Regions from separate parts of the Ancylobacter sp. TS-1 genome, predicted to be linked through region 1. Evidence: predicted binding sites of a transcription regulator. Region 1 holds the regulator's gene; each other region holds the start of a gene.
The links. The regulator HrcA, encoded in region 1, represses chaperone genes, less so after heat shock. The targets are predictions, from matches to a motif close to GTTAGCACTCNCNNNNNGNGAGTGCTAAC.
Positions count from the first base shown of each region.

Region 2: a site for HrcA is predicted at 4,568-4,596, ahead of groES (co-chaperone GroES). Genes of this name have one in related genera too.
Region 3: a site for HrcA is predicted at 8,350-8,378, ahead of groES (co-chaperone GroES). Genes of this name have one in related genera too.

Region 1 is NZ_CP045144.1:2,748,171-2,758,129, reverse strand. It holds gene GBB76_RS12975 (penicillin-binding protein activator) at 1-764, shown strand, start outside; gene hemW (radical SAM family heme chaperone HemW) at 802-2,004, opposite strand; gene GBB76_RS12965 (non-canonical purine NTP pyrophosphatase) at 1,997-2,662, opposite strand; gene rph (ribonuclease PH) at 2,659-3,372, opposite strand; gene hrcA (heat-inducible transcriptional repressor HrcA) at 3,545-4,645, shown strand; gene grpE (nucleotide exchange factor GrpE) at 4,728-5,348, shown strand; gene GBB76_RS12945 (hypothetical protein) at 5,471-6,415, opposite strand; gene GBB76_RS12940 (alpha-ketoglutarate-dependent dioxygenase AlkB) at 6,467-7,108, opposite strand; gene coaA (type I pantothenate kinase) at 7,226-8,185, opposite strand; gene GBB76_RS12930 (phosphoribosyl-ATP diphosphatase) at 8,318-8,653, opposite strand; gene hisF (imidazole glycerol phosphate synthase subunit HisF) at 8,664-9,449, opposite strand; gene hisA (1-(5-phosphoribosyl)-5-[(5-phosphoribosylamino)methylideneamino]imidazole-4-carboxamide isomerase) at 9,482-9,959, opposite strand, start outside.
Region 2 is NZ_CP045144.1:1,098,659-1,108,617, forward strand. It holds gene GBB76_RS05355 (alpha-E domain-containing protein) at 1-518, shown strand, start outside; gene GBB76_RS05360 (transglutaminase family protein) at 533-1,369, shown strand; gene GBB76_RS05365 (peptidase) at 1,475-2,221, shown strand; gene GBB76_RS05370 (SDR family oxidoreductase) at 2,566-3,312, shown strand; gene GBB76_RS05375 (exopolysaccharide biosynthesis protein) at 3,355-3,957, opposite strand; gene GBB76_RS05380 (usg protein) at 4,115-4,429, opposite strand; gene groES (co-chaperone GroES) at 4,736-5,050, shown strand; gene groL (chaperonin GroEL) at 5,128-6,768, shown strand; gene GBB76_RS05395 (outer membrane protein) at 7,226-8,017, shown strand; gene GBB76_RS05400 (ABC-type transport auxiliary lipoprotein family protein) at 8,115-8,735, opposite strand; gene GBB76_RS05405 (MlaD family protein) at 8,778-9,824, opposite strand; gene GBB76_RS05410 (ABC transporter ATP-binding protein) at 9,831-9,959, opposite strand, start outside.
Region 3 is NZ_CP045144.1:21,311-31,269, forward strand. It holds gene GBB76_RS00110 (acetoacetate--CoA ligase) at 1-1,506, opposite strand, end outside; gene GBB76_RS00115 (AsmA family protein) at 1,712-3,601, shown strand; gene GBB76_RS00120 (YqaA family protein) at 3,608-4,060, opposite strand; gene GBB76_RS00125 (PAS domain-containing protein) at 4,109-6,763, opposite strand; gene GBB76_RS00130 (phasin family protein) at 7,086-7,457, shown strand; gene GBB76_RS00135 (phasin) at 7,699-8,193, shown strand; gene groES (co-chaperone GroES) at 8,449-8,745, shown strand; gene groL (chaperonin GroEL) at 8,793-9,959, shown strand, end outside.

The DNA.
Region 1 (9,959 bases):
AGCGCAGCGTGCCGCTGGTCGGCTTTTCCACCGACACCAATGTCGCGACGCAGGGCGTCTACCTGCTCAGCTTCCTGCCGCAGACCGATGTCGAGCGCGCCGTGCGCTACGCGATCTCGACCGGGCGCCGCTCCTTTGTCGGGCTGGTGCCGGACAATGCCTATGGCTCGGTGGTGGAAGCCTCCTTCCGCGAGACGGTGCCGGCCGCCGGCGGGCGCGTCGTCGGGCTGGAACGCTACGCGGCCGGCCAGTATGCCGAGGCCGCGCGCCGTCTCGCCGGCTCGCTGGTGCAGGCGGACGCCGTGTTCCTGCCGGACGCGGCCGACGCCGTGCCGCAGGTGCTGCAGGCGTTCACCGCCGCTGGAGTGAACCTCAACGGCAAGCAGCTCATCGGCACCGGCCTGTGGGATTCGCCGGCGCTGTTCGCCAATCCGGCGGTGAATGGCGGCATCTTCGCCGCGCCCGACCCGGCCGGCTTCCGCGCCTTCGCCGCCCGCTACCGCGCCCGCTTCGGCCGCGAGCCGGTGCGCACGGCCACGCTCTCGCACGACGCGGTGTCGCTGATGGCGGCGCTGGTGAACTCCTATGGCGAGAACGGCATCACCGACGCGGCGATCCAGAACCCCTCGGGCTTTTCCGGCGTCGACGGCATTTTCCGCTTCCGTGCCGACGGCACCAACCAGCGCGGCCTCGCCGTGATGCAGATCTCCGGTGGCGCGGCCAGCATCATCAGCCCCGCCCCCCGCAGCTTCGCGCAGGGGTGAGGGACGGAAGATAGGCGGCTCCGAACCGTTGGAGCGCCTACGCCGCCAGATCGGCAACGATGGCGTCGAGTACGGGCAGGCCGGCGGAGGTCGCCCGCAGCCGGTCGCCCGGCAGCGTCTCCACCATTCCCTCGTCCAGCAGCGAGGCGAGGCGCGCGGCGTCGAAGTCGCGCCCGGCGAGACGGGTGAATCGCGCGCGGTCGATGCCTTCGATGAGGCGCAGCCCCATCAGCAGATACTCATCCGCCTGCTCGGCGCGCGAGAGCGGCTCGTCGACGATGACCCCGTGCCCGTCCGCCTCGACGCGCGCCACCCATTCCTCCGGGCCGCGCTCGGTGGAGGTGGCCAGGCGCCCCTCCGGTGTGTCGAGCCGGCCATGGGCGCCGGGGCCAATGCCGGCATATTCGCCGTAGCGCCAGTAGAGCAGGTTGTGGCGGCTCTCCGCGCCGGGCCGGGCGTGGTTGGAAATCTCGTAGGCCGGCAGGCCGGCCGCGTGCGTGGTCTCCTGCGTCACGTCCCACAGCGCGCGGGCGACCTCGCTATCCGGCACGATCAGCCGGCCGGCGCGGTGCAGGGCGGCGAAGGGCGTGCCCTCCTCGATGGTGAGCTGGTAGAGCGAGAGGTGCTCGCAGCCCTCGGCGATGGCGCGGCGCAGCTCGGCGGCCCAGTCCTCCGGCCTCTGGTCGGGGCGGGCATAGATGAGATCGAAGGAGACGCGCTCGAAGGCGGCGCGGGCGACCGCCACCGCGCCGAGTGCTTCATCCGCCGTGTGCATCCGCCCCAGCGCCTTCAGCGCGGAATCGTCCAACGCCTGAACACCCAGCGAGACGCGGTTGACGCCCGCCATCCGGTAGCCGCGAAAACGCCCGGCCTCGACGCTGGTCGGGTTGGCCTCCAGCGTCACCTCGGCCGTCGCGTCGAGCGGCCAGGCGGCGTCGATGGCCTCCAGAATGGCGCCAACTGTGCCGGGCTCCATCAGCGAGGGCGTGCCGCCGCCGAAGAACACGCTATGGGTCCGCCGCTGGCCGATGCGCTCGCGCGTATGGGCGATCTCGGCCCGGAAGGCAGCAAGGAAACGCGCCTGATCGGGCGGGGAATGGCGGACATGCGAGTTGAAGTCGCAATAGGGGCACTTGGCCTTGCAGAACGGCCAGTGGACATAGACGCCGAAACCGGGATCGGCCGGCGGGGGAGCCGCGAGGGCGGTCCGCCCGGCCGGGCTATGGGCGCCGTCAGTCAAACGTCGCCCCGAGGCAGGCCTGCGCCAGCGCCATGAAGGCGCGGGCGCGGTGCGAGAGGCCGTCGCCGAGCGGCGGCAGGCCGTGCTTCTCGGCGCCGGTCATCTCGCCGAAGGTGCGCGGATTGTCCTCCGGCTGACCGTCCGGCTGGAACATCGGGTCGTAGCCGAAGCCGGCCGGCCCGCGCGGCGGCCACACCAGCGTGCCGTTCACCACGCCCTCGAAATCCTCGACATGGCCGTCCGGCCAGGCGAGGCAGAGCGCGGAAATGAAGAAGGCGCGGCGCAAATCCGGCAGCTCGGCGCCGGCCTCGCGCAGCTCTTCCTCGACGCGGGTCATCGCCGCCATGAAGTCCTTTTCCGGCCCCGCCCAGCGGGCGGTGTAAAGCCCCGGCGCGCCGCCGAGCGCCTCGACGCACAGGCCGGAATCGTCGGCGAAAGCGGGAAGGCCGGATGCCGTCGCCGCCGACAGCGCCTTGATGCGGGCGTTCTCGCCGAAGGTCAGGCCGGTCTCGTCGGGCTCGGGCAGGCCGAGATCGCCGGCCGAAACCGCGTCCACGCCATAGGGCGCCAGCAGGCCGCGCATCTCCTCCAGCTTGCCGGGATTGTGCGTGGCGATGACGATGCGGCCTTCCAGCCGGCGGGGCGCGGGCGCACTCATGACACGGCGAGCTTCTGCAGGTCGACCAGCTTGCCGATGCCCTTGCGGGCTAGGCCGAGCATGGCGTTGAACTCGTCCTCGGAGAAAGGCGTCTTCTCGGCGGTGCCCTGCACCTCGACGAAGCCGCCGGAGCCGGTCATCACGAAGTTCACATCCGTATGCGCCTCCGAGTCCTCGGCATAGTCGAGGTCGAGGCGCGGCTCGCCGTCGATGATGCCGCAGGAGACGGCGGCCAGATGGTCGCGCAGCGGCACGGTGGGGATCATGCCACGCGACTTCATCCAGCTCAGGCAGTCGTGCAGCGCGATCCAGGCGCCGGTGACGGAGGCGGTGCGGGTGCCGCCATCGGCCTGGATCACGTCGCAATCGACGGTGATCTGGCGCTCGCCGAGCTTTTCGAGGTCGACCACCGCGCGCAGCGAGCGCCCGATCAGGCGCTGGATTTCCTGCGTGCGGCCGGACGGCTTGCCGGAGGTGACCTCGCGGCGGGTGCGCTCATGGGTGGCGCGCGGCAGCATGCCGTACTCGGCCGTGACCCAGCCGCGCCCCTGCCCCTTGAGCCAGGGCGGCAGACGCTCTTCCAGCGTCGCGGCGACCAGCACATGGGTCTCGCCGAACTTGACCAGGCACGAGCCTTCCGCATGGCGCAGCACGCCGCGCTCGAAACTGACGGCACGCATCTCGTCGGGCTGGCGGCGGGAAGGGCGCATGCGGCATCTCCTGAAATTCTTGGCCGGAACGAGCCCGGCGGCGCCGTCTTGTAAGGGCCGGACGGCCCGGGTGCAATCGCAGGGACCGCAGCTCGCTTGAACATGCCGCCCGATTACCGAGATAATGGGGCTGCCGCCACCGGCTCAGACGACGACAAGCGACAGGCACCCGATGCCCCTTGATCCACTGCTCGCTTCCAGCGCTCCCTCGCTCGCCCGGCTCGACGAACGCTCGCGCGAAATCTTCCGCCAGATCGTCGAGACCTATCTGGCGACCGGCGAGCCGGCGGGGTCGCGCAACATCTCCCGCCTCATTCCGATGACGCTGTCGCCGGCCTCGGTGCGCAACGTGATGGCGGACCTCGAGGCGGCAGGGCTGATCTTCGCGCCCCATACCAGCGCCGGCCGCCTGCCGACCGAGCGGGGCCTGCGCTTCTTCGTCGACGCGCTGCTGGAAATCGGCGACGTCTCCGAGGACGAGCGCAATTCGATCGAGACCCAGGTGCGCGCCGCCGCCCGCGCCCAGACGGTCGACGGTGTACTGGCGGAAGCCTCGAACCTGCTCTCCGGCCTGTCGCGCGGCGCCGGCGTCGTCACAGCCGGCAAGACCGATGTGCGGCTCAAGCACATCGAGTTCGTGCCGCTCGACGCCAGCCGCGCCCTGCTCATCCTCGTCTCCGAGGATGGCGAGGTGGAGAACCGGCTGGTGCCGCTGCCCAAGGGCCTGCCGGCCTCGGTGCTGGTGGAGGCGACCAATTTCCTCAGCTCGCTGACGCGCGGGCGCACCATCGCCGAGCTGCGCAGCGAGGTGGAGCGCACGCTCAGCGCACGCCGCGCCGAGCTCGACGAAGTGACGGCCCGCGTGGTCGAGACCGGGCTGGCGAGCTGGTCCGGCGGCGAGAAGGCCGACCGGCGGCTCATCGTGCGCGGCCAGACGCGGCTGCTGCACGATCTGCGCGCCATCGAGGACCTGGAGCGGGTGCGGCTGCTGTTCGACGACCTCGAAGCCAAGCAGGAGGTGGTCGACCTGCTCGGACGCGCCGAGGAGGCGCAGGGCCTGCGCATCTTCATCGGCTCGGAGAACAAGCTGTTCTCGCTGTCGGGCTCCTCCACAATCGTCGCCCCCTATCGCGACGGTCAGGGCCGGGTGGTCGGCGTGCTGGGTGTGATCGGCCCGACCCGGCTGAACTATGCCCGCATCGTGCCCATGGTCGACTTCACCGCCCGCGTGGTGAGCCGCGTGCTGGCCGGGTCGGGGACTGACGCGGCTTGATTTTTCCGGTGTTCGACCCGATATGGCGGGCGTCCGTGTGTCAGGCACGCACGGGCAAATCCCATTTCCCGACGAGGTATCCATGAGCGACGAGAACCGCACCCCGGCTGATCCGACCGATGTGGCGGCGGAGACGACCGCCGCAGCCGGCGAAGCGCCCGCGGCGACGGAAGACCTCGCCGCCCAGTTCGCTGCCGAAAAGGAGCAGCTGGAGGCCGAGATCGCCACCCTGAAGGACAAGTTCCTGCGCGCCTTCGCCGAGGCCGACAATGTGCGCCGCCGCGCCGAGCGCGAGGTCGCCGATGCCAAGGTCTACGGCATCACCGGCTTCGCCCGCGACATACTCAACGTCGCCGACGATTTCGAGCGGGCGCTCGGTGCCATCGACGACGAGGCGCGCGCCAAGGCCGAGGGCGTGCTGAAGACGGTGCTGGACGGCATCGACATCACCTCCCGCGCGCTGACGCAGACGCTCTCCAAGCACGGCGTGGCGCGCATCGAGGCGGAAGGCTCGAAGTTCGACCCGAACCTGCATCAGGCGATGTTCGAGGTGCCGAATGCCGAGCTTCCCTCCGGCACGGTCGTGCAGGTGATCCAGCCCGGCTACAAGATCGGCGAGCGCGTTCTGCGCCCGGCGCTGGTCGGCGTGTCGAAGGGCGGCCCCAAGGCGGCCCCGGCCGAGACCCCCGCCGCCGAGGGCTGAGGGCCGCGACGGCCACCTTTCGACGTCATGCCTTGAACAGGCATCGGCGGAAGACGTGGATCCCCGGGTCACGCCCGGGGATGACGAGGATTCCGGGCCGGAAGCGTCCCGGGCCCGGGGCGTCAGCGCAGCTCGATGCCGTCGCGCAGGCCGCGCATCGAGCCGAACTCGGCCTCGAAGCTGTCCGTCGGCGCGACGCCGACCATGCGCAGATAGCCCGTGCGCCCGAAGCGCAGCCACTGCACGACCTTCACCGGCTTGTCGGATTTGGCGTCCAGCGCGTTGCCGATCAGCTCGAACCCGGCCTGGCCGCCGATGCGCAGCGGGCCACCGCGCTCGACGCGCAGTTCCTTGATGCCCGGCACGGAGGCGATGGCCCGCTTGGCGACGCTCTCGCGGTCGTCCTCGCGGATTTCGCCCTGACCGACCGCGACGATGAAGAACGGGTCGTCGCCGAGTTCCGGCTTACCGGCATCGGCACGCGTCAGCAGCACGGCGCTGTTGCCGAGCACCTTGAGCACGCGATAGCCCTCCATCTGGTCGATGGTGAAGGGCAGGCGGGCCAGCAGTTCCTGCGGCGAAGGCGGCGCGCGGAAGACGACGGTGCGCAGGGCGTTCTCGATGGTCGCATCCGGGTAGCGCGCGGAGACCGCCTCCGGGAACTGCACCGTCACCATGCCGGTCTGCTCCTTGCCGCCGGCGAGCAGGATCCACTTCTTGAGCGCCGCGCTGCCGACGGTCTGGTAGCCCTTGAGCAGCACCGCCTTGATGCCGTCGGCAAGCTCAATGTCGCGGCGCTCCTCGACGGTCACGCCCTGGCTCTGCAACTCCTGCGGCGCGAAGCTGGCGGTGATCTCCTGGAAGGCGGGCTTGGGCATCTCCAGCACGAGGATCGACGCCTTGGTGGCACGGTCCTGGAAGCCGGGTACGCCCGGAATCTCGACCATGCCTTCCGGCGGGACGAGCCCGATCGTGCCCTGATTGGGGAAAACCGCCTGAGCGGCGGCGGGAAAGCTCAACGCCACCAGCGAAAAGGCGGCAAGGGCGGCACGGACGAAACGACGCATTCGCAATCCTTCGGGTTTCACAACCGCAACTTCGCCTTTTCTGCGGGTCCATCAAGGCAGAATTTCGCTGGAGGCGCCCGGCCGCACCCGCCGTAACGTCAGATTGATGCGGCCGGGCTGGCGCAGCAGGGTCGAACTGTCGGGCAGAATGCGGTCAATGCCATGGAAGGCAAGCCGCGCCGGGCCGGACAGCACCAGCACATCGCCCGAGGCGAGGCGGACCGAGCGGGTGGGCGCGCGGCGTGTGGTGCCGCCGATGCGGAACACCGCGCTGTCTCCCAGCGAGAGCGAGAGCACGGGCGCCGAGAACTCCTCCTCGTCGCGGTCCTGGTGCAGCCCCATGCGCGCGCCGGGCGCGTACCAGTTGATCAGGCATGCCTCCGGCCGCAGCGCCGTGCCGGCCAGCGCGTCCCAGGCCACCAGCAGCCGCGCCGGCATGGCGGGCCAGGGCTCGCCGGTCTCGGGATGGGTCGGCTGGTAGCGGTAGCCGGTCGTGTCCGAGACCCAGCCGAGCGGGCCGCAATTCGACATCCGCACCGAGAAGGGCTGGCCGGTCTTCGGCATGCGCGGCGTGAACAGCGGCGCGCGCGCCAGCACCTCGCGCAACTCCTCCGCCAGCGCCTCCTGCCCCGCCCGGTCCAGCCAGCCGGGCCAGTAGAGGCAGCCGGGCACGATCTCCACCGGTGCGCTCATCTCAATTTCCGTCATCCCGGCCGAAGGGTAGCGCAGAGCCGGGATCGTTGGACATTCCGGATCGTCACGCGGTCCCGGATGCGGCCTGCGGCCGCTCCGGGACGACGACGACCACTCTCACAGTTTCCTCAGCGCCACCGCCTCGACCTCGTGATCGCCGCCCTTGCGCAGGATGAGGTCGGCGCGCTGGCGGGTGGGCAGGATGTTCTCGGTGAGGTTCACGAGATTGATCGAGCGCCAGATGGCCCGCGCGGTGGCATCCGCCTCGGAATCGGAGAAGCTGGAATAGCGATGGAAATAGGCCTTCGGGTCGCGGAAGGCGGTCTCGCGCAGGCGCATGAAGCGCTCGACATACCAGCGTTCCAGGATCGCCTCGTCGGCGTCGATGTAGATCTTGAAGTCGAAGAAGTCGGAAACGAAGGGAATGCCCTTGCCGTCCTTGGGCGGTCGGCTGGTCTGCAGTACGTTCAGCCCCTCGACGATAAGGATGTCCGGCTGGTCGACCTCGACCTGGGCGTTCGGCATCACGTCGTAGTTGAAATGGCTGTAGACCGGCGCGCGCACCGGCCGGCGGCCGGCCTTGATGTCGGTGAGGAAGTGCAGCAGCGCCGGCAGGTCGTAGCTTTCGGGGAAGCCCTTGCGCCCCATCAGCCCTTCCTGCTCCAGCACCGCGTTGGGCAGCAGGAAGCCGTCCGTGGTGACGAGCGCGACCTTCGGGGTGTTGGGCCAGCGCCCGAGCAGGGCCTGCAGCACGCGCGAGGTGGTGGACTTGCCGACCGCGACCGAGCCGGCGACGCCGATGATGTAGGGCATCTTGCCGTCCTGCTCGGGGCCGAGGAATTTCTCCATCGACCGGAACAGCTTCTGCGTCGCGCCGACATAGATCGACAGAAGGCGCGACAGAGGCAGGTAGATTTCCTCGATCTCGGGCAGCGACAGGCGGTCGTTGAGACCCTGCAGGCGCTGGATCTCCTCCGGCTGAAGCGGCTGGGGCGTGTCGGCGCGCAGCGCGGCCCATTCGGCACGGCTGAAATTACGGAAGGGCGACAGCCCAACCTGGTCGAGCTTCAATTCCATGGCTGCGTTTCCCGGCTCGCCTGGACATTCTCGGCGCCAGGCGTTGGTCGACCGTATACCACTTTTCGGCGGTCGATGATACCGCCCGGCCGGGCCGGCATCCGCTCCGGAATCCGATGGCCGGCGACCGCCTCAGCCCTTGGGGCGGGACGCCTTTTCCTCGAGGCCGGAACGGCTCGTCCGGCGACCCAGTTCCGCATAGACGTCTTCCAACGACACGCCACGCGCCTGAAGCAGCACGAGGAGATGGTAGAGAAGATCGGCGCTCTCCGATACGACCGCTTTGGTATCGGGTCCGACCGCCGCCAGCGCCGTCTCGACCGCCTCCTCGCCCAGCTTCTGGGCGCATTTGGCGACGCCCTTGGCGATCAGCGCGCGTGTGTAGGACGCCTCGCTGTCGCTGGCGGCGCGGCGGGCGACGATGGCGGCCAGATCGTCGAGATCGATGCGGGTTGCGTCCTTCGCCATCGCGGCCTCCCTAGAAATCGCCGCCATTGAGGCGGACCGGCAGACCGGCGTCGGCCAGGCGCTGCTTCGCCTCGCCGATGGTGAAGGTGCCGAAATGGAAGATCGAGGCCGCCAGAACGGCCGAGGCGCCGCCCTTGGCTATGCCGTCGACCAGATGGTCGAGTGTGCCGACACCGCCCGAGGCGATCACCGGCACCACGACCGCATCCGAGATGGCGCGGGTGAGCGCGAGGTCGAAGCCCTCGCCGGTGCCGTCGCGGTCCATCGAGGTCAGCAGGATCTCGCCGGCCCCCAGCGCCACCACCTCGCGGGCGTATTCCACCGCGTCGAGGCCGGTGCGGTTGCGCCCGCCATGGGTGAAGATCTCCCAGCGGTCCGGCTCGCTCATCCCCGACACTTTCTTGGCGTCGATGGCGACGACGATGCACTGCTCGCCGAATTTCGCGGCCGCCTCGCGCACGAACTCCCGCCGGTTCACGGCGGCGGTGTTGATCGACACCTTGTCGGCGCCGGCGTTGAGCAGGGCGCGAATGTCCTCCACCGTGCGCACGCCCCCGCCGACGGTGAGCGGCATGAAGCACTGCTCGGCGGTGCGGCTCACCACGTCGATCAGCGTCGAGCGGGCCTCGACGCTGGCGGTGATGTCGAGGAAGCACAATTCGTCCGCGCCGGCGGCATCATAGGCCTTGGCCGCCTCGACGGGATCGCCGGCGTCGCGCAGGTCGACGAATTTGACGCCTTTGACGACGCGCCCGTCCTTCACGTCGAGGCAGGGGATGACGCGGACCTTGAGCATGGAATCCCCGCTTGATGTCGCGCCCGCCGCGCTCATGCCGGCAGCCCCGCCACCAGCGCCAGCGCGGCACGGGGGTCGAGGCGGCCATCATAGAGCGCGCGGCCGGTGATGGCGCCTTCGAGCTTGGCGGCGCGGGGCTCCAGCAGCGCCTTCACGTCGTCGAGCGAGGCGAGCCCGCCCGAGGCGATGACCGGAATCGACACGGCGTCCGCCAGCGCGATGGTGGCGTCGAGGTTGAGGCCCTTGAGCAGACCGTCGCGGGCGATGTCGGTGTAGATGATGGCGGCGACGCCGGCATCCTCGAAGCGGCGGGCGAGCTCGGTCGCCTCCAGATCCGAGGTCTCTGCCCAGCCTTCCACCGCCACGCGGCCGTCGCGCGCGTCGATGCCCACCGCGACGCGGCCGGGGAATCGGCGCGCCGCCTCCTTCACAAAGGCCGGGTCGCGCACCGCGGCGGTGCCGAGGATGACGCGGGTGATGCCCTTCTCCAGCCATGCCGCGACGCCGGCG
Region 2 (9,959 bases), 1.6 Mb from region 1:
CGCTGCGCTTCGACGGCGCCGCCTACCGCACCATGCTGCGCAACGATGCGTTCTGGTTCTCGCGGGTCGGCATGTATGTCGAGCGCGCCGACAACACCGCGCGCATCCTCGACGTGAAGTACCACGTGCTGCTGCCCGATTCCGAGCATGTCGGCGGACCGCTGGACTACTTCCAGTGGGCCTCGATCCTGCGCTCGGTGTCGGCGCTCACCTCGTTCCACTGGGTCTATCGCGAGAGCGTGAAGCCCTGGCTGGTGGCGGACCTGCTCATTCTCAACGCGCAGATGCCGCGCTCGCTGACGAGCTGCTACCAGAACATCACCCGCTATCTCGACGACATCGCCGCCTATTACGGCCGGCAGGGCGGCTCCCAGCGCATCGCCCGCTCGACCCTCACCAAGCTGGGCAACAGCCGGATGGACGACATCTTCGTGACCGGCCTGCACGAGTACATCGATTCCTTCGTCATCGAGAACAACCGCCTCGGCTCCACCGTCACCGAGCAGTACCTGCTCTGATCCGGCTTCGTGTCATGCGTATCCATGTGAACCACGCCACCACCTACACCTACGACCCGCCGGCCAACGGCGCGATCCAGACCCTGCGCCTTACGCCCCGCAACCATGACGGCCAGTATGTCGTCTCGTGGCGCATCGACGTGTCGGAGGGCAGCCGCCTGCGGGCGCACGAGGACGCCTTCGGCAACGTCACCCACACCTTCGCGGCCGAGGGGCCGATCGGCGAACTGCGCGTGCTGGTCGAGGGTGCGATCGAGACGCAGGACACCGCCGGCGTCATCCGCGGCGTCACCGAGCGGTTTCCGCCCTCGCTGTTCCTGCGTGGCTCCGAGCTGACCACCCCCGACATCGAGCTGGCCGGCTTCGCGGCAACCGCGTGCGCCGGCGAGGGCGACCGCATCACCCGTCTGCACACGCTGATGGACGCCATCGCCGACGTGATGACCTTCGACCCGGACCCGACCCATTCATCGACCACCGCCGTCGAGGCGTTCAAGCTGAAGCGCGGCGTCTGCCAGGACTTCGCGCACATCTTCACCGCCTGCGCCCGCCATGTCGGCATCCCGGCCCGCTATGTGAGCGGCTATCTGGTCGGCGACGGTGCCGAGGCCGAGCTGCGCGCCGGCCACCAGGCCGGGCATGCCTGGGCCGAGGCGCATATTGAGGGCCTCGGCTGGGTCGGCTTCGATGCCGCCAACCGGCAGTGCCCGACCGAGGCCTATGTGCGCGTCGCCATCGGCCTCGATTATCTCGGCGCCGCGCCTGTGCGCGGCAATCGCTATGGCGGCGGCGACGAGAACCTCACCGTCGCCCTCAAGGTCGATCAGTCGAGCCGCCAGATTCAGGGGTAGTACGGAAAGCCTCGGGTTGCCCGGCAGGAAAGCGCCCCGCTATAAGGGCGCATGGAAAAGTCGCCCGCCTCGTGCATGGGCGGCGGACCAGGGGAAGCGCCTTTCATGACCTATTGCTGTGGTATTTTGGTGCGTGACGGTCTCGTCATGATCGCCGACACCCGTACCAATGCCGGGCTCGACAACGTGTCGACCTTCCGCAAGCTCCATGTCTTCGAGGAGCCCGGCCGCCACGTTCTGGCGCTGTCGACCGCCGGCAATCTCTCCATCTCGCAGGCGGTCATCTCGACGCTGCAGGAGGGGCTGGAGAACCCCGAGACCGGCCGGAAGGACACGCTTTCCACCTGCACCTCGATGTTCCGCGCCACCCAGCTCGTGGGCGCCGCCGTGCGCCACGTCTACGATCTGTACGGTGCCGGGCTCAAGGAGGCGGATATCCGCTTCGACGTCTCCTTCCTGTTCGGCGGGCGGGTCAATGGCGGGCGGCTACGGCTGTTCATGATCTACGCCGCCGGCAACTTCATCGAATGCACCAACGACACGCCCTTCCTGCAGATCGGCGAGCACAAATACGGCAAGCCGGTGCTGGACCGCTCGATCAGCTACGACATGGACCTGTACGACGCGCTGAAGTCGGGCCTCATTTCGATGGATTCGACCATGCGCTCGAATCTCGGCGTCGGCATGCCGATCGACATCCTCGTCACCCGCCGGGACGCCAACGAATCCGAGCTGAACTACCGCATCGAGCCGGGCGAGCCCTATTTCCACGACCTGCGCGAACGCTGGTCGGCCGCCCTGCGCGCGGCGCATAACTCGATCCCGCGCCCGCCCTATGGCGGCTCCCGCTGATCCGGCAACGCAAGAAAGGCCGGCCACGCGCGACGTGACCGACCTTTCCGCTTGCATGGAACGTCCCGATCATCGCGGGCGCGTACCGTCACCGTCAGGTGATCAGGTACAGAAGAATGATGATCGGAATCGGAATACCGATGAGCCACATCAGAATAGCGGGCATGATCCTTCACCTCCCGTATGATTGACTTGTCTGCCGCCCTGATAACGCGTCGACCACCTTGTGGTTCCTTGCGACGTGCGCGGACTGTCGGCGCAGGGGCCGTAACCGGCCGCCCCGCGCGGCGGTCTTGTCCGCCGCCCGGCTCTCGTCCATCTTCCCGGCCTCGGGAGGAACCAGAATGAACGCCAATCGCATCGCCCTCGTCACCGGCGCCGGAACCGGCATCGGCAAGGCCGCCGCCATCGCGCTGAGCGAGGCCGGCTTCACCGTCGTTCTCACCGGGCGCCGCGCCGAGCCGCTGGAAGCGGTCGCCGCCCTGCTCGGCGGCAACGGCCACGTCGTGACGTCCGATGTCGCCGACGCCGCCTCGGTCGCCGCGCTGTTCGAGACCGTGGCGCAGCGCTTCGGCCGGCTCGACGTGCTGTTCAACAATGCCGGCGGCTGGTCGGCAGCGACGCCGATCGAGGATATCCCGCTCGAGGACTGGCAGCGCGTGGTGAATGTGAACCTGACCGGCGTGTTCCTGTGCACGCAGGCCGCCATCCGGCTGATGAAGGCGCAGGACCCCAAGGGCGGGCGCATCATCAATAACGGCTCGATCTCCGCCCACGCGCCGCGCCCGCTCACCGGCCCCTATACGGCGACCAAGCACGCGGTGAGCGGCCTGACCAAGCAGGTCGCGCTGGAAGGCCGCGCCCATAACATCGCCTGCGGGCAGATCGACATCGGCAATGCCGACACCGACATGGCGGTGAAGATGAAGACCGGCATTCTGCAGGCGAACGGCCAGATCATGGTCGAGCCGACCTTCGACCCCGCCCATGCCGGGCGTGCCGTCGCCTACATGGCGAGCCTGCCGCTCGACGCCAATGTGCTGACCATGACCATCATGGCGACCAACGCGCCCTTCGTCGGGCGCGGCTGACGGCGAAAGGCCCGGCCGGAAACGGCCGGGCGCGCCTGCGGATCAGATATAGGCGACCGCGCCCTGGAACAGCATCCAGCTCAGGAAGCCCATCACGCCGACGCTCAGCAGCGTGGCGACCACGCCGGCGAAGATGAACACGCCGTCGCGCTCGACGAGGCCGAGGCCGAGGATCACCACCGCGATGCCCGGCGGCAGGTTGCCGAAGATCGGGATCGGCAGCAGCAGCAGCAGCCCGAGCACCAGCACCATGCCGCCCAGCACGAAGCGCGCCGAGGGCGACGAGAAATAGGGCAGCCGCGGGCGCGAATAGCCCTCGAAGCGGCGGATCCATTTCAGGGAGCCGTTGATGATCTTCTCGATCAGCGCGCGCGAGACGGTGCGGTTGGCGAGCCAGCGCGGCAGCCACAATTCGTCGCGGCCCATCAGCATCTGTGCGCCGACGAGGCAGAGCAATACGCCGCAGATCACCGGCAGGCCCGGCGGCATCGGCAGGCAGTTCGGCAGGCCGAGCAGCAGGATCGACAGGCCGAAGGCGCGGTTGCGCAGCGCGTGCACGATTTCGCCCACGCCGATACGCTCCGCCGAATGGGCGGTGACGATGGCGGAGAGCAGTTCCGATGTGCGGGGCGAGCGGTGATCCACGTGCCGTGACTCAGGTGCCTGACATGCGCTGGGCAGCCGACAGGGCGCCCAATCCGCGCCCTCATAGCACGACACTCGCGTCAAGAAGAGGGCATCGTTGGGCGGTCGTTCCCGGATCGCCTCGCGGCAGCCACGCCGGCACGCTCCGGCGGGCGGCTCAGTTGAGCATGTACAGCCCGCCGACCGCCCGCAGTTCCGCCGGCCGGATGAGCCGCGCATGCGCGACCTGCACCGAATGCAGCGGCCCTTCCAGCTCGCGCTTCCAGAAATCGAGGAAGCGGTTCAGCTCGGGAAAATGCGGGCACAGATCGTAGCACTGCCACAGATAGGACTGCAGGATCGCCGGGTGATCCGGCAGCCGGTAGAGGATCTGGGCCGTTGTCAGCCCATAGCCCGAAAGCTGACGGCGGAAATCCTCCGATACCTGCCCGCCCGCCGTCGCCTCGCTCGACGATGCCTCATGGCCTGCCATGTGGAACCTCCTTTCGTGGACGATTCGAATTGTGTGGCCATGCCCGCCCGCCGGCAAGCCCGTAAGTTATAATTGATGTGCAAATTCAATAGGCTAGCAGCATCAATGACGGAGTGCTGACAGATTGGCCCCGCCATGCTTGGCACTCTCCTTTCGCGACTGCCAATTTTTTCCGGTTCGCACCTTGCGCCGCTTTTGCCTGCCGCCTAGATGTCCGAACGGCAATGCAGCGCAGGCACGGGCGATCCGCACCACAGCCGCTGTGTTGCCGGATCAAACGATCGTTCAGGAATTTGGAGAGAACCGATGAAGTTCCGTCCCCTGCATGACCGGGTCGTGGTCAAGCGTATCGAAGCGGAAGAGAAGACCGCGGGCGGCATCATCATTCCCGACACCGCCAAGGAAAAGCCCTCGCAGGGCGAAGTGATCGCGGCGGGTCCGGGTGTCCGCGACGAGGCCGGCAAGCTGGTGCCGCTCGACGTGAAGGCCGGCGACAAGGTGCTGTTCGGCAAGTGGTCGGGCACCGAGGTCAAGATCGACGGCGTCGACTACCTCATCATGAAGGAGTCCGACCTCCTCGGCGTGCTGGAAGACACCGCCTCCGCCAAGAAGGCCGCGTGAGACCGCCCCTTCCGTCCGCAATGCTTGCCTGAGGCCGCCTCACCCGCGGCCCTCCACGCTCCACCGGAGAGAGATACATGTCTGCCAAGGAAGTTAAGTTTTCGACGGACGCGCGCGACAAGATGCTGCGCGGCGTCGACATTCTCGCCAATGCGGTGAAGGTCACGCTCGGTCCCAAGGGCCGCAACGTCGTCATCGAGAAGAGCTTCGGCGCCCCGCGCATCACCAAGGACGGCGTCACCGTCGCCAAGGAGATCGAGCTCGAGGACAAGTTTGAGAACATGGGCGCCCAGATGGTGCGCGAAGTGGCCTCGAAGACCAACGACCTCGCCGGCGACGGCACCACCACCGCCACCGTGCTCGCCCAGGCCATCGTGAAGGAAGGCGCCAAGTCGGTCGCCGCCGGCATCAACCCGATGGACCTCAAGCGCGGCATCGACCTCGCGGTCGAGGCCATCGTCGCCGACATCAAGAAGAACGCCAAGAAGGTCACCTCCAACGACGAGATCGCCCAGGTCGGCACCATCTCCGCCAATGGCGACGCCGAGATCGGCAAGTTCCTCGCCGAGGCGATGCAGCGCGTCGGCAATGAGGGCGTGATCACCATCGAGGAAGCCAAGACCGCCGAGACCGAGCTGGACGTGGTCGAGGGCATGCAGTTCGATCGTGGCTACCTCTCCCCCTACTTCATCACCAATGCCGAGAAGATGCGGGTCGAGTTCGAGGACCCCTATATCCTCATCCACGAGAAGAAGCTCTCGGGCCTGCAGGAACTGCTCCCGGTGCTCGAGGCGGTGGTGCAGACCTCCAAGCCGCTGCTGATCATCGCCGAGGACATCGAGGGCGAGGCTCTGGCCACCCTCGTCGTCAACAAGCTGCGCGGCGGCCTCAAGGTCGCGGCAGTGAAGGCCCCCGGCTTCGGCGACCGCCGCAAGGCCATGCTGCAGGACATCGCGATCCTCACCGGCGGCACCGCCATCTCCGACGATCTCGGCATCAAGCTCGACTCGGTGACGCTGGGCATGCTCGGCCGCGCCAAGAAGGTCGTCATCGAGAAGGAGAACACCACCATCGTTGATGGCGTGGGCTCCAAGAAGGACATCGAGGCCCGCATCTCCCAGATCAAGGCGCAGATCGAGGAGACCACCTCGGACTACGACCGCGAGAAGCTGCAGGAGCGTCTGGCCAAGCTGGCCGGCGGCGTCGCGGTGATCCGCGTCGGCGGCGCGACGGAAGTCGAGGTCAAGGAGAAGAAGGACCGCGTCGACGACGCGCTGCACGCCACCCGCGCGGCGGTCGAGGAAGGCATCCTGCCGGGTGGCGGCGTCGCCCTGCTGCGCTCCATCAAGGCGCTCGACGGCATCAAGACCGCCAATGCCGACCAGAAGACCGGCGTCGACATCGTGCGCCGCGCCGTTCAGGCCCCGGCCCGTCAGATCGCCGCCAATGCGGGCGAGGACGGTTCGCTCATCGTCGGCAAGATCCTTGAGCAGGACAGCTATTCGTTCGGCTTCAACGCGCAGTCGGGCGAGTATGTCGACATGTTCAAGGCGGGCGTCATCGACCCGGCCAAGGTTCTGCGCTCCTCGCTGCAGAACGCGGCCTCGGTCGCCTCGCTGCTGATCACCACCGAGGCGATGATCGCCGAGCTGCCGAAGAAGGCCTCTGCCGCCCCGGCAATGCCGGGCGGCGGCGGCATGGGCGGCATGGACTTCTGAGGAAGTCCATCCGCCCCTGCGGTTGGTTGGTGCCGAAGCCGGGCAAGCCCGGCTTCGGTTGCGGCATGGACTTCTGAGAACGTCCATCCGCCCCTGCGGTGAGCTGAGTGCACAAGCCGGCCGAGGCCGGCTTGTGCGGCGGCATGGACTTCTGGGAAATCCACCCAAGCAACGAGAATGAATAGAAGGGCGTGGCGCAAGCCGCGCCCTTTTCATTTCCGCTCAATCACGCGTGAGTGAAGTCGTCGCCCGCGCCCTCCGCCTGAGGCAGAGCAGAGTTTCGCGACACGGAACAAAATACCGCGCGAGGACCATCATATTACCCTTGGATGATCCAACTCCTGCGAATTGTTGCACGTCGAACACACCGACTGACCCAATGTAATCGGTACATTCCAACCGAACTAGTTGGTGACATCGGTGTCATAACGTCTGCAACGAACATACAGGAGGCCACATGAAACGCTCGCTGCTTCTCGGCGCCGCTGCCCTGCTCGCCACCACGGCCGGCACCTACGCCGCAGACATGCCCTATCCCACCAAGGCGCCCGACATGGTGGCCATGGTCCCCGCCTTCTCGTGGACCGGCCTCTATCTCGGCGGCAATGCCGGCTATGGCTGGGGCACGACCGACTCCGACAACAACGCGCTGTTCGATGCCGGCCCGGACTACACGCCCGGCGTCGGGTTCTATCCCGGCGCGAACCAGAGCATGGACCTCAACGGCTGGGTGGCCGGCGGCCAGATCGGCTACAACTACCAGCTTGAAAACAACTGGGTGGTCGGCGTCGAGGCGGACTTCCAGTGGACCGGCGCTGAGAACGACAGCGACCTGCTCTCATCCGTCAACGGCCCCTATTTCCAGAACAGCGGCGAGCTCGAATGGTTCGGCACGGTGCGCGCCCGCCTCGGCTATGCCTTCGATCGCCTGCTGGTCTACGGTACCGGCGGCTTCGCCTATGGCAAGGTCTCGGCGAGCAGCACGGTGGCGGCGGCCCCCGGCGGCATTCCGCTCTGGGAAACCGCGACGTCGGGCTCGGACGACTCGGTGCTGACCGGCTGGACCATCGGCGGCGGCCTCGAATATGCGCTGACCGACAACTGGATCCTGCGCGGCGAGTATCTCTATGTCGACCTCGGTTCGAGCAGCCTGACCCTGCCGCTGGCCGGCACCGGCGGCAGCTACATCAACACCGATGCCTCGGTGACGCAGAACATCGTGCGCGCGGCGATCAGCTACAAGTTCTGAGCGCTCCCGCCACGCCCGACACCCCGCCAGAAACAACAAAGCCCGGCGTCGAGCCGGGCTTTCGCGTTTTCGATACCCTGGCGCGCCGGCGCGGCGCTCAGAACCGGCTCGACGCCCAGCGCACGATCTGCACGAACACCTCGTCGGAAGCCATGTCGAGCGCCTGGGTGGCATTGGTGCCGCTGGTCGAGGCGGCGGGCACGCTGGCGCGGAACACCTGCGCCGCGACGATGCGGCCCGAGCTGTTGCCGACGATCTTCACCGATACCTCGACCACCGCCTGGGTGCCGCCGTCGAAGGTGCGCAGGCCGAAGGCGCGCAGGTCCGACAGCAGGATGTAGTCGGGGCTCAGCCCCTCGCCCGCCCGGCCAACCGAACGCCCCCGGTTGCCGTTCTCGAAAGCTTCGATCAGCCGCGCCTGGAACAGCGCCGGCAGCCGGTCGCTCCACTGCGCATTGTCGAGATAGGTGATCTGGCCCGGCGCCGGCTCGACGACGATGCGCGCGGTGTCGAGCACCTGCAGCGCGGTCGGCGGGCCGATGACGAGCAGGCCGGCGCCACGGCGCGGCGCGTTGAAATCCGCCGGCGCGCTCAGGTCGAAGGTCGGCACCGCCTTGTCGCCACCCGACAGAATCGAGCCGCAGCCGCCCAGCGCAAGGGCGAGCGCCATTGCGGCCGCGCAGCCGGCCAGCCTGCGATAGGTGTTGCTGAAGCTCACGCCCTCGCCCCTGCCCCCATGACGTCCCAGACCCCCCATCGGCTAGCGCCCAGTGTAGTTGGGAACGTTCGACCCGCCAAAGATGAACTGGCGGGGATTACGCTCGAAATTACGGAAAACGCGCTCGATCTCGCCAAGCGTGCGCCGGCCGTCGACCGCCAGCGCCTCGTATTGCCGCAGGCCGGGCCCGGTGAACTTGTTCAGGTTGACGGAAAGTTCGGCGGTGCGGGTGTCGAGATTGACCGCCAGCTTGCGGATCTCCGCCGCCGCGCTGGTGATCTCGTTGAACATGCCCTTGCCTTCCTCGCTCGTGGTCATCGCCGCCACATTGTCGAGGATAGAGTTGAACTTCAGCGCCATGCCGTCGAGCTGGGCGGAGAATTTCGCCACGTCGTCCACCGTGCTGCCGACCTTGGTCGGATCGAGCGAGACGACGACCTTGTTGAGATTGTCGGCCAGCGTGCTGATGCGCTGCGCCGCCCCGCCCGTCTCCTTCAGGAAAGTGTCGATGTTGCCGGCATTCTGGCCGAGCGCGGCGGTGAACTTGTCCACATTGTCGATCACCGAGGCGATCTTGGTGTCGTTGGCGCGCACGAGGTCGTCGACGCGCGTGGCGATGTCGTTGACGCGGCCCAGCACCTCGCGGGCGGTCCGCACGAGGTCCTGCACCGCCGAGGTGTTGGCGTCGATGCGCGGCAATTCGCCCTCGGGCGGGGCCGGCAGCGGCGTTGCCTCGTTCGAGCCGCCGACGAGGCCGACCGACGACAGGCCGGTCAGGATCTGCGAGTCGAGCGTTGCCCGCGTGTCGGACTTGATCGGAGTGCCCGGCTGCACGGCGATGGTGGCGACCACCTTGCGCGGGTCCTGCGTGTCGAGGCGCAGCCCCGTCACCTCGCCGACCGGGATGCCGTTGAACGTCACCGACGAGCCGGTCTGCAGGCCGCTGACGACGCCGGAGAACACCACGTCATAGGAGGTGCGCGGCCCGCGGCTGTTCGATCCGGTGAACCACCAGACGAAGACGAAGCCCGCCGCGACGATGGCGAGGGTGAACAGGCCGATGATGGTGTAGTTGGCGCGTGTTTCCATGGGTCCTCAGCGCGCCTCCGCGCTCGCGAAGCCGGCGGCGCGCGCCCGCTTGCCGTGGAAATAGGCGGAGACCCAGGGATGTTTCGACGCCAGCATGGTCTCGATCGGCCCGACTGCGATTACCTTGCCCTCCCC
Region 3 (9,959 bases), 1.2 Mb from region 1:
GTCGAAGCGCTCGAAATAGGCGGCGTGGTACTTGGCGCCTTCCGGGTCGTTCCAGAAGCCCACCGGCATGCAGGGGAAGGGGCGGGTGCAGACCAGTTCGCCGCGCTCGCCGGTGACGGGCCTGCCCTCGTCCGACCACACCTCCATCGCCATGCCGAGGCCGGGCGCCTGGATCTCGCCTTTGTAGACCGGCGCGGTCGGGTCGCCGAGCACGAAGCAGGAGATGATGTCGGTGCCGCCGGAGATCGAGGCGAGGTGCAGGTCCGCCTTGATGGCCTCGTACACGTAGGCGAAGCTCTCCGGTGCCAGCGGCGAGCCGGTGGAGGTGAGCGCCTTCAGGGCAGAGAGATCGTGCGTCTCGCCCGGGCGCACGCCTTCCTTGCGCAGGGAGTCGATGTATTTGGCCGAGGTGCCGAACAGCGCGAAGCGCTCCTTCTCGGCATAGTCGAACAGCACTTCCGGCGCCGGGGCGAAGGGCGAGCCGTCGAACAGGCACAGGGTGAGGCCGCTGGCGAGGCCGGTGACGAGCCAGTTCCACATCATCCAGCCGCAGGTGGTGAAGTAGAACAGCCGGTCGCCGGGCACGAGATCGCAGTGCAGCCGGTGTTCCTTGATGTGCTGGAGCAGCGTTCCGCCGGCCCCGTGCACGATGCATTTCGGCACGCCCGTGGTGCCGGAGGAGAACAGGATGAAGGCCGGGTGGTTGAAGGGCAGCCGCTCGAAGGTGAGCGGGGCCGGCGCGAAGGGGGCGACGAAGGCGTCGAGCGAGGCGCCGTCCGGCAGCTTTGAGGCCACGTCTTCTGCCTCGTCGAGATAGGGAACGATCACCGCCTGCGCGAGGCCGGGAAGCTGTGGCACGACCTGGGCCAGCTTGTCGCCGATGCCGACGCGCTTGCCGTTGTACCAGTAGCCGTCGCAGGCGAAATAGACCTTCGGCGCGATCTGGCCGAAGCGGTCGAGAATGCCGCGCTCGCCGAAATCGGGCGAGCAGGAGGAGAAGATCGCGCCCAGCGAGGCCGTCGCCAGCATGATGGCGATGGTCTCGGGCATGTTCGGCATCGTCGCCGCCACCCGGTCGCCGACGCTCACGCCCGCCGCGCGCAGCGCCTGCTGGAGCCGCGAGACGAGATCGGTCAGCTCGCCGAAGGTCACGTGCCGCTCGACCTTGTCCTCGCCGCGGAACACCAGCGCCACGCTGGCCGGGTCGCGCGGGCGCAGCAGGTTCTCGGCGTAGTTCAGGCGCGCCTGCGGGAAGAAATGCGCGCCGGGCATGCGGTCGCCGTCGACCAGCGTCGGGCCTTCCCGCTCGCCGATCACCGCGCCGAGTTCCCAGATGTCTTCCCAGAAGGCGGCGGGGTTCTCGACCGACCAGCGGTGCAGCGCGCGATAGTCGGCCAGCGCGGTGCCGTGACGGCCGTTCACCGCGCCGATGAAGGCGGAAACCTGCGAGCCGGCGACCCTCGCCGGGCTCGGCTTCCAAAGCGGTTCCTGGCCCGTCGCGCTCATGCTCGCATCCCTTTCGTGTGGCCCGATGGCGGCCCTTCCGAGGGAGGAGTCATAGCGTCCGGCCGGGCTTCTGTCAGGCCATCAAACAGACACAGACGCACAACATGTTGCGGGCGCTTTCAACCGGATCCATGACAGCAGTGCGACCCTTGCTTGCGCGGGCTCGCCCCTATGCTGTAGCGAGGGTTCAGAGGCGCTCGACCTGATGAAGAAATACGTCCCGTTCCTGATCGTGCCCGTCGCGGCGGTGCTTGCCGCCGGCGTTCTCGCGCCCAAGCTCGCCTCCGAGGAGCGGCTGCGGGGCGAGATCGAGTCGATGGTGGAGGCGAAGGCGGGACGCAAGCCGGTCATCGAGGGGCCTGTCACGTTCACCGTGCTGCCCTGGCCCGCCATCGACGTGCAGGGCGTGTCGGTCGAGGAGCCGCGCGGGCGGATCGCAATCGGCGCCGCGCGGGTGGTGCTCGACCTGCTGCCGCTGCTCGCCGGCACGCTGAGCGCCGACCATATCGAACTGACCGACGCCGACGTCACCCTGAACGATCCCGGCGACGGGATCGACGCCATAAGCGCGCTGGTCGCCGGGCTCGGCGTGGCGACCTCCGAGGCGGAGATCTACGTCCGTGACGGCAGCCTGAGCATTGCGCGCCCGGCCGGCGACGAGGTGGTGATCCCGCAGGCGGATGTGCGCATCGCCTGGCGCGGCGGGCGCGACGCGACGATCGCCGGTCGCACGGTCTGGCGCGACGAGCCGCTCGACGTGGATATCGGCGTGTCGGGGCTGGTGGCGCTCGCCGCTGGCGGCGCCGGCGGGCTGCGGGTGTCGGTGTCCGGCGCGCCGATCGAACTCGGCTTCGAGGGCGGCATGCGGCTGGCGGGCGGCCCGGTGGTCAACGGCGCGCTGTCGGTTTCCGCGCGCCAGCTGCGCGACACGCTGGAATGGCTGAATCTCGACGCCCCCACCGAGCGCGGCTTCGGCCCGTTCCGGCTGCGTGGCGCCGCGCTCGTCTCGGCGCAGGGCGTCGTCCTCAACGAGGCCCGCATCGATCTCGACGGCAATTCGGGCGTCGGCGGCTTCAACCTGCGTGTCGACGGCAGCCGCTCCATCCTTCAGGGCTCTCTCGCCGCCGAGCAGCTCGACCTGTCGCCCTACGGGCAGCTCGCGCTTTCCGGCGCGCAGGGCGGGGCGTGGAGTCGCGAGGCGATCGACCTCAACCGCACCCGGACGATGGATGTCGACCTCCGGCTTTCCGCCAGCCAGGTCCGCGTCGGCGATGCCGCCTTCCAGGGCATGGCCGCCAGCGCGACGCTGAAGGGCGGCAAGCTCTCCGTCGCCATCGGCGAGGCCGAGGCGTGGGGCGGCCTGTTCCGCGCCGTGCTGCATCTGGCGCCGCTCGACAACGGCCCGGGCGCCGATATGCGCCTCGACATCTCCGCCGACGACGTGGCGCTGGCGCAGGCGTTGGGCGAGCTGTTCCGCCTGCAGCGGCTGGAGGGGACCGGCTCGTTCCGCCTCTCCGCCGGCGGCTCCGGCGCCAGCATCATGGGCATCGTGCAGAATCTCAGCGGCGCCTTCACCCTGTCCGGCGAGAAGGGCGCGCTGGTCGGCATCGATGTGGGGCGCATCCTCGCCCGGCTGGAGAAGCGCCCGCTTTCCGGCGGCGGCGACCTGCGCGGCGGGCGCACGCCCTTCGACGCCATCGTCGTCGACGCCAGCATCAGCGACGGCATCGCCAAGCTCGACCGCATCGAGATGTCGAGTTCGACGCTGCGTATCGGCCTTGCCGGCGAGAGTTCGATCGCCCAGCGCGATCTCGATTTCGCCGGCACCGCGCAGCTTGTGGGCACGGCCCCGGCGGCCGCCAAGGCGGCGCCGTCCACCACCGCCACGGGGGCGCCGGTCGCGGCGGCGGCCGCGCCGGGAGAGGCCGAGGCGGTGGCTGCGCCGGTGGCGTTCGAACTGCCCTTCATCGTGCGCGGCGACTGGGACCGGCCGATCGTGCTGCCGGACCCGCAGGCGCTGATCCGCCGCTCCGGCGCGGCGCGCCCGCTCTTCGGCACCCCCGACAAGATGGGCGTCGCCGGCCCGCTGCCCTGAGGGTTCTCACGCCACGGCGAGCGTCAGCCAGGCGAGGACGAGGTAGCGCCCGACCTTCGCCACCGTCACCAGCAGCAGGAACACCCCCAGCGGCTCGCGCAGGATGCCGGCGACCACGGTGAGCGGATCGCCGATGAGGGGCATCCAGCTCAGCAGCAGCGACCATTTCCCATAGCGGCGATACCAGCCCTGCGCGCGCTCCAGCGCCGCCTCGTTGGCGGGAAACCAGCGATGGTGCCGCAGCCGCACAATGGCGCGCCCCAGCCCCCAGTTGATCGCCGAGCCGAGCACGTTGCCCAGGCTGGCCACCGCGATGAGCGCCCAGGGCGGATAGGCGCCGGTGAGCAGCAGCCCCACCAGCGCGGCTTCGGACTGCATGGGCAGAAGGGTCGCGGCGGCCAGTGCCGCGGCGAACAGCCCGGCATAGGCGGCCACGTCCACATAGGTCGGGTCGATCATCGCGCGCGGCCGCCCTCTAGCCGGCGGCCCATGGCAGCGCCGAGCCGCTCACTCCGCCAGCACGCGCGTCGAGGGGAAGGTGATCTCGACGATGGTGCCGACATCGACCGCGCTGCGGATGTTGAAGGCGGCGCGATTGGCTTCGGCCAGTGCCTTGGTCAGCGGCAGGCCCAGGCCGGTGCCGCCCGAGCCGGCGCGGCCGGAGGTGGCGATCTGGCGGAACGGCTCCATGGCGATGGCGATGTCGGATTCGGTCATGCCGACGCCGGTGTCGCGCACCCGCATCACCACCTCGCCCTCTTCGGTGAGCGTGGTCGAGACGATGACCTGCCCGCCCGGATGGGTGAACTTGATCGAGTTGGACACGAGGTTCAGCACGATCTGCCGGATCGAGCGCGCATCCGCCACCACGGGCGGCAGGTCGGTGGCCAGCGAGGAGCGGATGATGATGCGCTCGCGATTGGCCTGCGGCTGCATGATGCCCATGCACTGCTGCACGATCTCGTTGAGCGGCACGCTGGTGAAGGCGAGGTCGAGTTTGCCGGCCTCGATCTTCGACAGGTCGAGCAGGTCGTTGATCAGCGAGATGAGGTGCTCGCCCGAGGCGTGGATGTCGCGCAGATAGTCGCGGTAGCGCTGGTTCTCGATGGCGCCGAAACGCTCCTCCATCATCACCTCGGAGAAGCCGATGATGGCGTTGAGCGGCGTGCGGATCTCGTGGCTGATCTTGGCGAGGAAGTCGGACTTGGCGAGGTTGGCGCGCTCGGCGAGCCGCTTGGCCTCGATCAGCTCCTCCTCGGCACGCTTCCACTGGGTGATGTCGCGCAGCACGGCGCAGAATTTGGTGGGGTCGTCGCCGACCCGGCCCATGGTCATGAAGAGCGGGATCAGCCCACCCTCGCGCACACGCCCGATCACCTCGCGCCCGTCATTGAGCACGCTCGCCACGCCGTTGGAGGCGAGGCCGTCGAGATAGTCGACGGCGGGGCGGTGGCTCTCGGGAGCCAGCAGCAGGGTGAAGGCCTCGCCCTGCACGTCGGAGGCGTTGAAGCCGAACAGCGCCTCGGCCGGGTGGTTCATGCCGAGGATGGTGCCGGCGGCATCGAGCAGCACCACGCCGTCGGTCGCGGTGTCGAGAATGGCGCGCAGCTCACGCCCGGAGCTTTCCGCCTCGCGCAAAGCCAGCTCGGCGGCGCGCAGGCTTTCGCGCTGGCGCGCCTCGGCGGCGCCGGAGGTGCGGTGCAGGACGTAGAGCATCGCCGTGCCGCCGTCCCACGGCGCCGACATCAGCCGGGCCTCGACGGCGATCGGCGCACCGGCGGCGTCGAAAATGGTGAGCGTGCGCCCGTCCGCGTCGTCGTCGGTGCCGGAGTCGAACAGGGCGGCGAGGCCGCCCGCGCTCTCCATCACCGACAGGTCGGCATAGCCGGTCCAGTCCAGCAGGGCGCGGTTGGCATAGAGCAGCCGGTCGCCCCGGAACGCAACCAGGCCGAGCGGCAGGCGGTCGAGCACCGGGCGCTCGCCCTCGGCCAGAACGCGGTGCAGCCCTTCCGGCCCGGCGGCTGGAGCGGGAGCGACGGGCGCGGCGGGGGGCGGGGTCTCCGCTGCCGGCTCGGGCGCAGAAGGCTGGGGCGCGGAAGGTTCGGGTGCGAAAGACTCAGCTGCGAAAGACTCGGGCTCGGCCGGCGCGGCTTCGGGCGGCGCGGGGAAGTCATCCACGCCTTCGAGCCGGGCACCGAGGGCGCGGGCGATCTCGCGGAAGGCGTTGCGCTCGCCGGTCGACAGTCCTTCCCAGGAGGCGCGCACGCCGTCGGCGCGCGGGGCCTCGCCGGCGCCCGTGCCGTTTCCGGCGCCGTGGCCGGCGCGCAGCGGAACGACATTCGGCGACGAGGGCACGATGCTCAGCGTCACCCGCACGGGCGAGGAGTCCGGCGCCGGGGTCGCCGGCTGTGCCTCGGCGTATGGGGCGCGGGGTGGGGCGGGCGGCGCGGCGGGCTCGGGCGACGAACCGGCGGGGAGCGCGCGCCGGCCCTTCACGATGCCGAAGCCGCGCAGGCCCTCGCCACGGATGGGAGCGCCGCCCAGTTCGACATCCAGCAGGTCGCCCTGCGCGGTGGGCAGCAGGGCGGGAAGATGATTGAAGCTCAGCCCTTCCAGCACCGCGCGGTGGACGCCATGGGCGCCGAGGGCGCGCCAGTCGAGCCCGGCGATCTCCTCCGGCGCGCGGCCGAGCGCGGCGGCGAGGCGCGGGTCGATGGCGGAGAGCCGGGCGTCGAGTCCGGTGCGCCAGGTGAAGCGGAGGCTGGCCGGCGCCGCAGCGGACGCGGCTTCCGCCGTTGCGGGTGCGGTTGGCGCGGCATCGGCGGCGGTTACAGGGGCGATGTCGAGGGCGACCAGCAGCACCGCGCGGGCCGGGCCTGAGACGAGAAGCGAGCAGGCAAAGGTTGCCGGTGTCAGGCGGCCGGGCAGGCGCACCCGCTCCAGCCGGGCCGGGCGGCCCGGGCGCAGCCCCGGCGCCAGACGCGCGCCAAGGCTCGCGGCGAGGCGCTCGTCGAGCGCGGCGCGGCCGGCGGGGTTGGCGGCAAGGAGGGTTCCGTCGGCATGGACGAGCACAGCCGGCGCCGCCGCTGCCAGGGCGGAAGCCGCCTGGGCCCGCAGCGCGTCGATCGCTGAGCTGCCGAAACCGTCCGTCGGAGTGTTCATGACCCGCCAGAAATGAGACCGCCGGCACTGCGCCGGAGAGGGCGGCCCGCCAGGAGAGGCATGCCGCCGAAAGCTAACAATAATGCCGGCCGGCCCCGCGTGCCATGCGAACCGGGCCCTGTCGTGGCAGCTTCATCTTTTCCGGTTAACCGGATGCCACCGATCCCGGTTAATCACTTGCAACCGCCGATGGCCCGGGCGGGACATTTTCGGGTTGCGTTTTGCAGCGCACCTACTACTTTCGTTGTAGGCATGTGCCCCGATTTACCCTTGGCGAGCGGCGGCTAGGATCGACATTCACCCGAGGACGGAGTCTGCGACCATGGCTAATGATCCCAAGCTCGATATTCCGCCGGAACTGCGCACCATCGCCGAGCAGGGCGTCGATCAGGCCCGCGCGGCTATCGACGGCTTCATCGACGCCGCGCACAAGGCGCTGGACGATGCCGGCCGGCAGTTCGATGCCGCGCACGAGAACGCGCGCGACCTCGGCCGCACCACGCTGGACTTCGCGGAAGCCAACATCGCCGCCGGTTTCGATTTCGCCTCCCGGCTCGCCAAGGCGAGCACGGTGGACGAATGGGCCCATCTTCACGCCGAATATGTGAAGGAACAGGCCGCCCGCCTCACCGAGCAGACCAAGGCGCTCGGCGAGCATGCCGGCGCGGCCGCCGGCTTCCCGAAAAGCACCTAGCCGCACGCTGCGGGCGAGCCTCGCCCGACGCCGGGCGGGTTTGCGGCGGACCGGCAAAAAAAGCGCACAGGCGGGTTGATTGTGCATTGCAATATGATATTGCAATGCACAATTATGGCAGATGAGACAGGGCAGACCTCCGGCTTCCCGTTCGGAGCCGGCCTGCCGGTCATGGCACGATCGCCAGCGCGGAAGCGGTCGGTGCCTTTCCGTATCCGCCGCGAGTGCGAGGAGAAAACCCATGGTTGAGGCCACCCCGGTTACTGCGTCCACCAAGAAAGTCGCCAAGGCTGCGACCTCCGCTTTCGAGGCGGCGATGCCGAAGCTCGACATTCCGACCAATCTGGAAGTCCCCGCCGTCGTGCGGGAAATGGCCGAGAAGGGCGTGCAGAACGCCCGCGAAGCCTATGAGAAGATGAAAGCCAGCGCCGAGGAGACGACCGATCTCCTCGAGGACACCTATTCCACCGCCTCCAAGGGCGTGGCGGAATACAACGCGGTGGCGCTCGAGTCGCTGCGCACCAATGTGAACTCCGCCTTCGACTATTTCGGCCTGCTGCTCGGTACCAAGAGCGTCTCGGAAGCGGTCGAACTGTCGACCGGCCATCTGCGCAAGCAGTTCGACGTTCTCTCGGCCCAGGCGAAGGAACTGTCGACGCTGGCCCAGAAGGTCGCCACCGACACCGCCGAGCCGATCAAGGCGTCGGTGGAGAAGACCATGAAGAAGGCGTCCTGAACGCTTCTTCGACGTGAATGACCAAGACCCGGACCGCCTTGCGGGCCGGGTCTTTTCATGTCGGGCGGCAAGCGGCGCGACATGTTTGCGGCGGCGCTCGCTTCCTAAGCGCCGCACGCGCTTGACACCCTTCCCCGGCCATCCCATTTCGGCGGCATTGGCACTCGCTTTCGAAGAGTGCTAGTAACCTGCCCAGCGCATAGCTGCTCACCCCGCGCCACGCCGGCGCGAGACAGGAAGACCGAGGATCTACCGATGGCCAAGCTGAAGTTCCGCCCCCTGCACGACCGCATCGTGGTGAAGCGCCTCGATGCCGAGGAAAAGACCGCAGGCGGCATCATCATCCCGGACAGCGCCAAGGAAAAGCCCTCGCAGGGCGAAGTCGTGGCCGTGGGCCCGGGCGCGCGCGACGAGGCCGGCAAGCTGGTGCCGCTCGACGTGAAGGCCGGCGACAAGGTGCTGTTCGGCAAGTGGTCGGGCACCGAGGTCAAGATCGACGGTCAGGACGTCCTGATCATGAAGGAATCGGACGTCCTCGGCATCGTCGGCTGACATCGGCCGAAGCGACCCGGACACAACAGAATTCAGGAGTAGGCCAGATGGCTGCCAAGGACGTAAAATTCGGTGGTGATGCGCGCGACAGGATGCTGCGCGGCGTCGACATCCTCGCCAACGCGGTGAAGGTCACGCTCGGCCCCAAGGGTCGTAACGTCGTGATCGACAAGAGCTTCGGCGCCCCGCGCATCACCAAGGACGGCGTCACCGTCGCCAAGGAGATCGAGCTCGAGGACAAGTTCGAGAACATGGGCGCCCAGATGGTGCGCGAAGTGGCCTCGAAGACCAACGACCTCGCCGGCGACGGCACCACCACCGCCACCGTGCTCGCCCAGTCGATCGTCCGCGAGGGCGCCAAGTTCGTCGCCGCCGGCATGAACCCGATGGACCTCAAGCGCGGCGTCGATCTGGCCGTGATCGAGGCGATCAAGGACATCGAGAAGCGCGCCAAGAAGGTGAAGAACTCCGACGAAGTCGCGCAGGTCGGCACCATCTCGGCCAATGGCGACGTGTCCATCGGCGAGATGATCGCCGGCGCCATGCAGCGCGTGGGCAATGAGGGCGTGATCACCGTCGAGGAAGCCAAGACCGCCGAGACCGAGCTCGACGTGGTTGAGGGCATGCAGTTCGACCGTGGCTACCTCTCCCCCTATTTCGTCACCAACCCCGAGAAGATGACGGTGGATCTCGAAGATCCGTACCTGCTCATTTTCGACAAGAAGCTCTCCGGCCTGCAGGCGATCCTGCCGGTTCTCGAGCAGGTCGTGCAGTCGGGCAAGCCGCTGCTGATCGTCGCCGAGGACGTCGAGGGCGAGGCTCTGGCCACGCTGGTCGTCAACAAGCTGCGCGGCGGCCTGAAGGTCGCGGCCGTGAAGGCCCCCGGCTTCGGCGACCGCCGCAAGGCCATGCTTGAGGATATCGCCATCCTCACCGGCGGCCAGGTGATCTCCGAAGAGCTCGGCATCAAGCTGGAGAGCGTCTCGCTCGCCATGCTCGGCCGCGCCAAGAAGGTGATCATCGAGAAGGAAAAGACCACGATTGTCGACGGCGTCGGCAAGAAGAAGGACATCGAGGGCCGCGTGGCGCAGATCAAGTCGCAGATCGAGGAGACTTCCTCGGACTACGACCGCGAGAAGCTCCAGGAGCGTCTGGCCAAGCTGGCCGGCGGCGTCGCGGTGATCCGCGTCGGCGGCGCGACGGAAGTCGAGGTC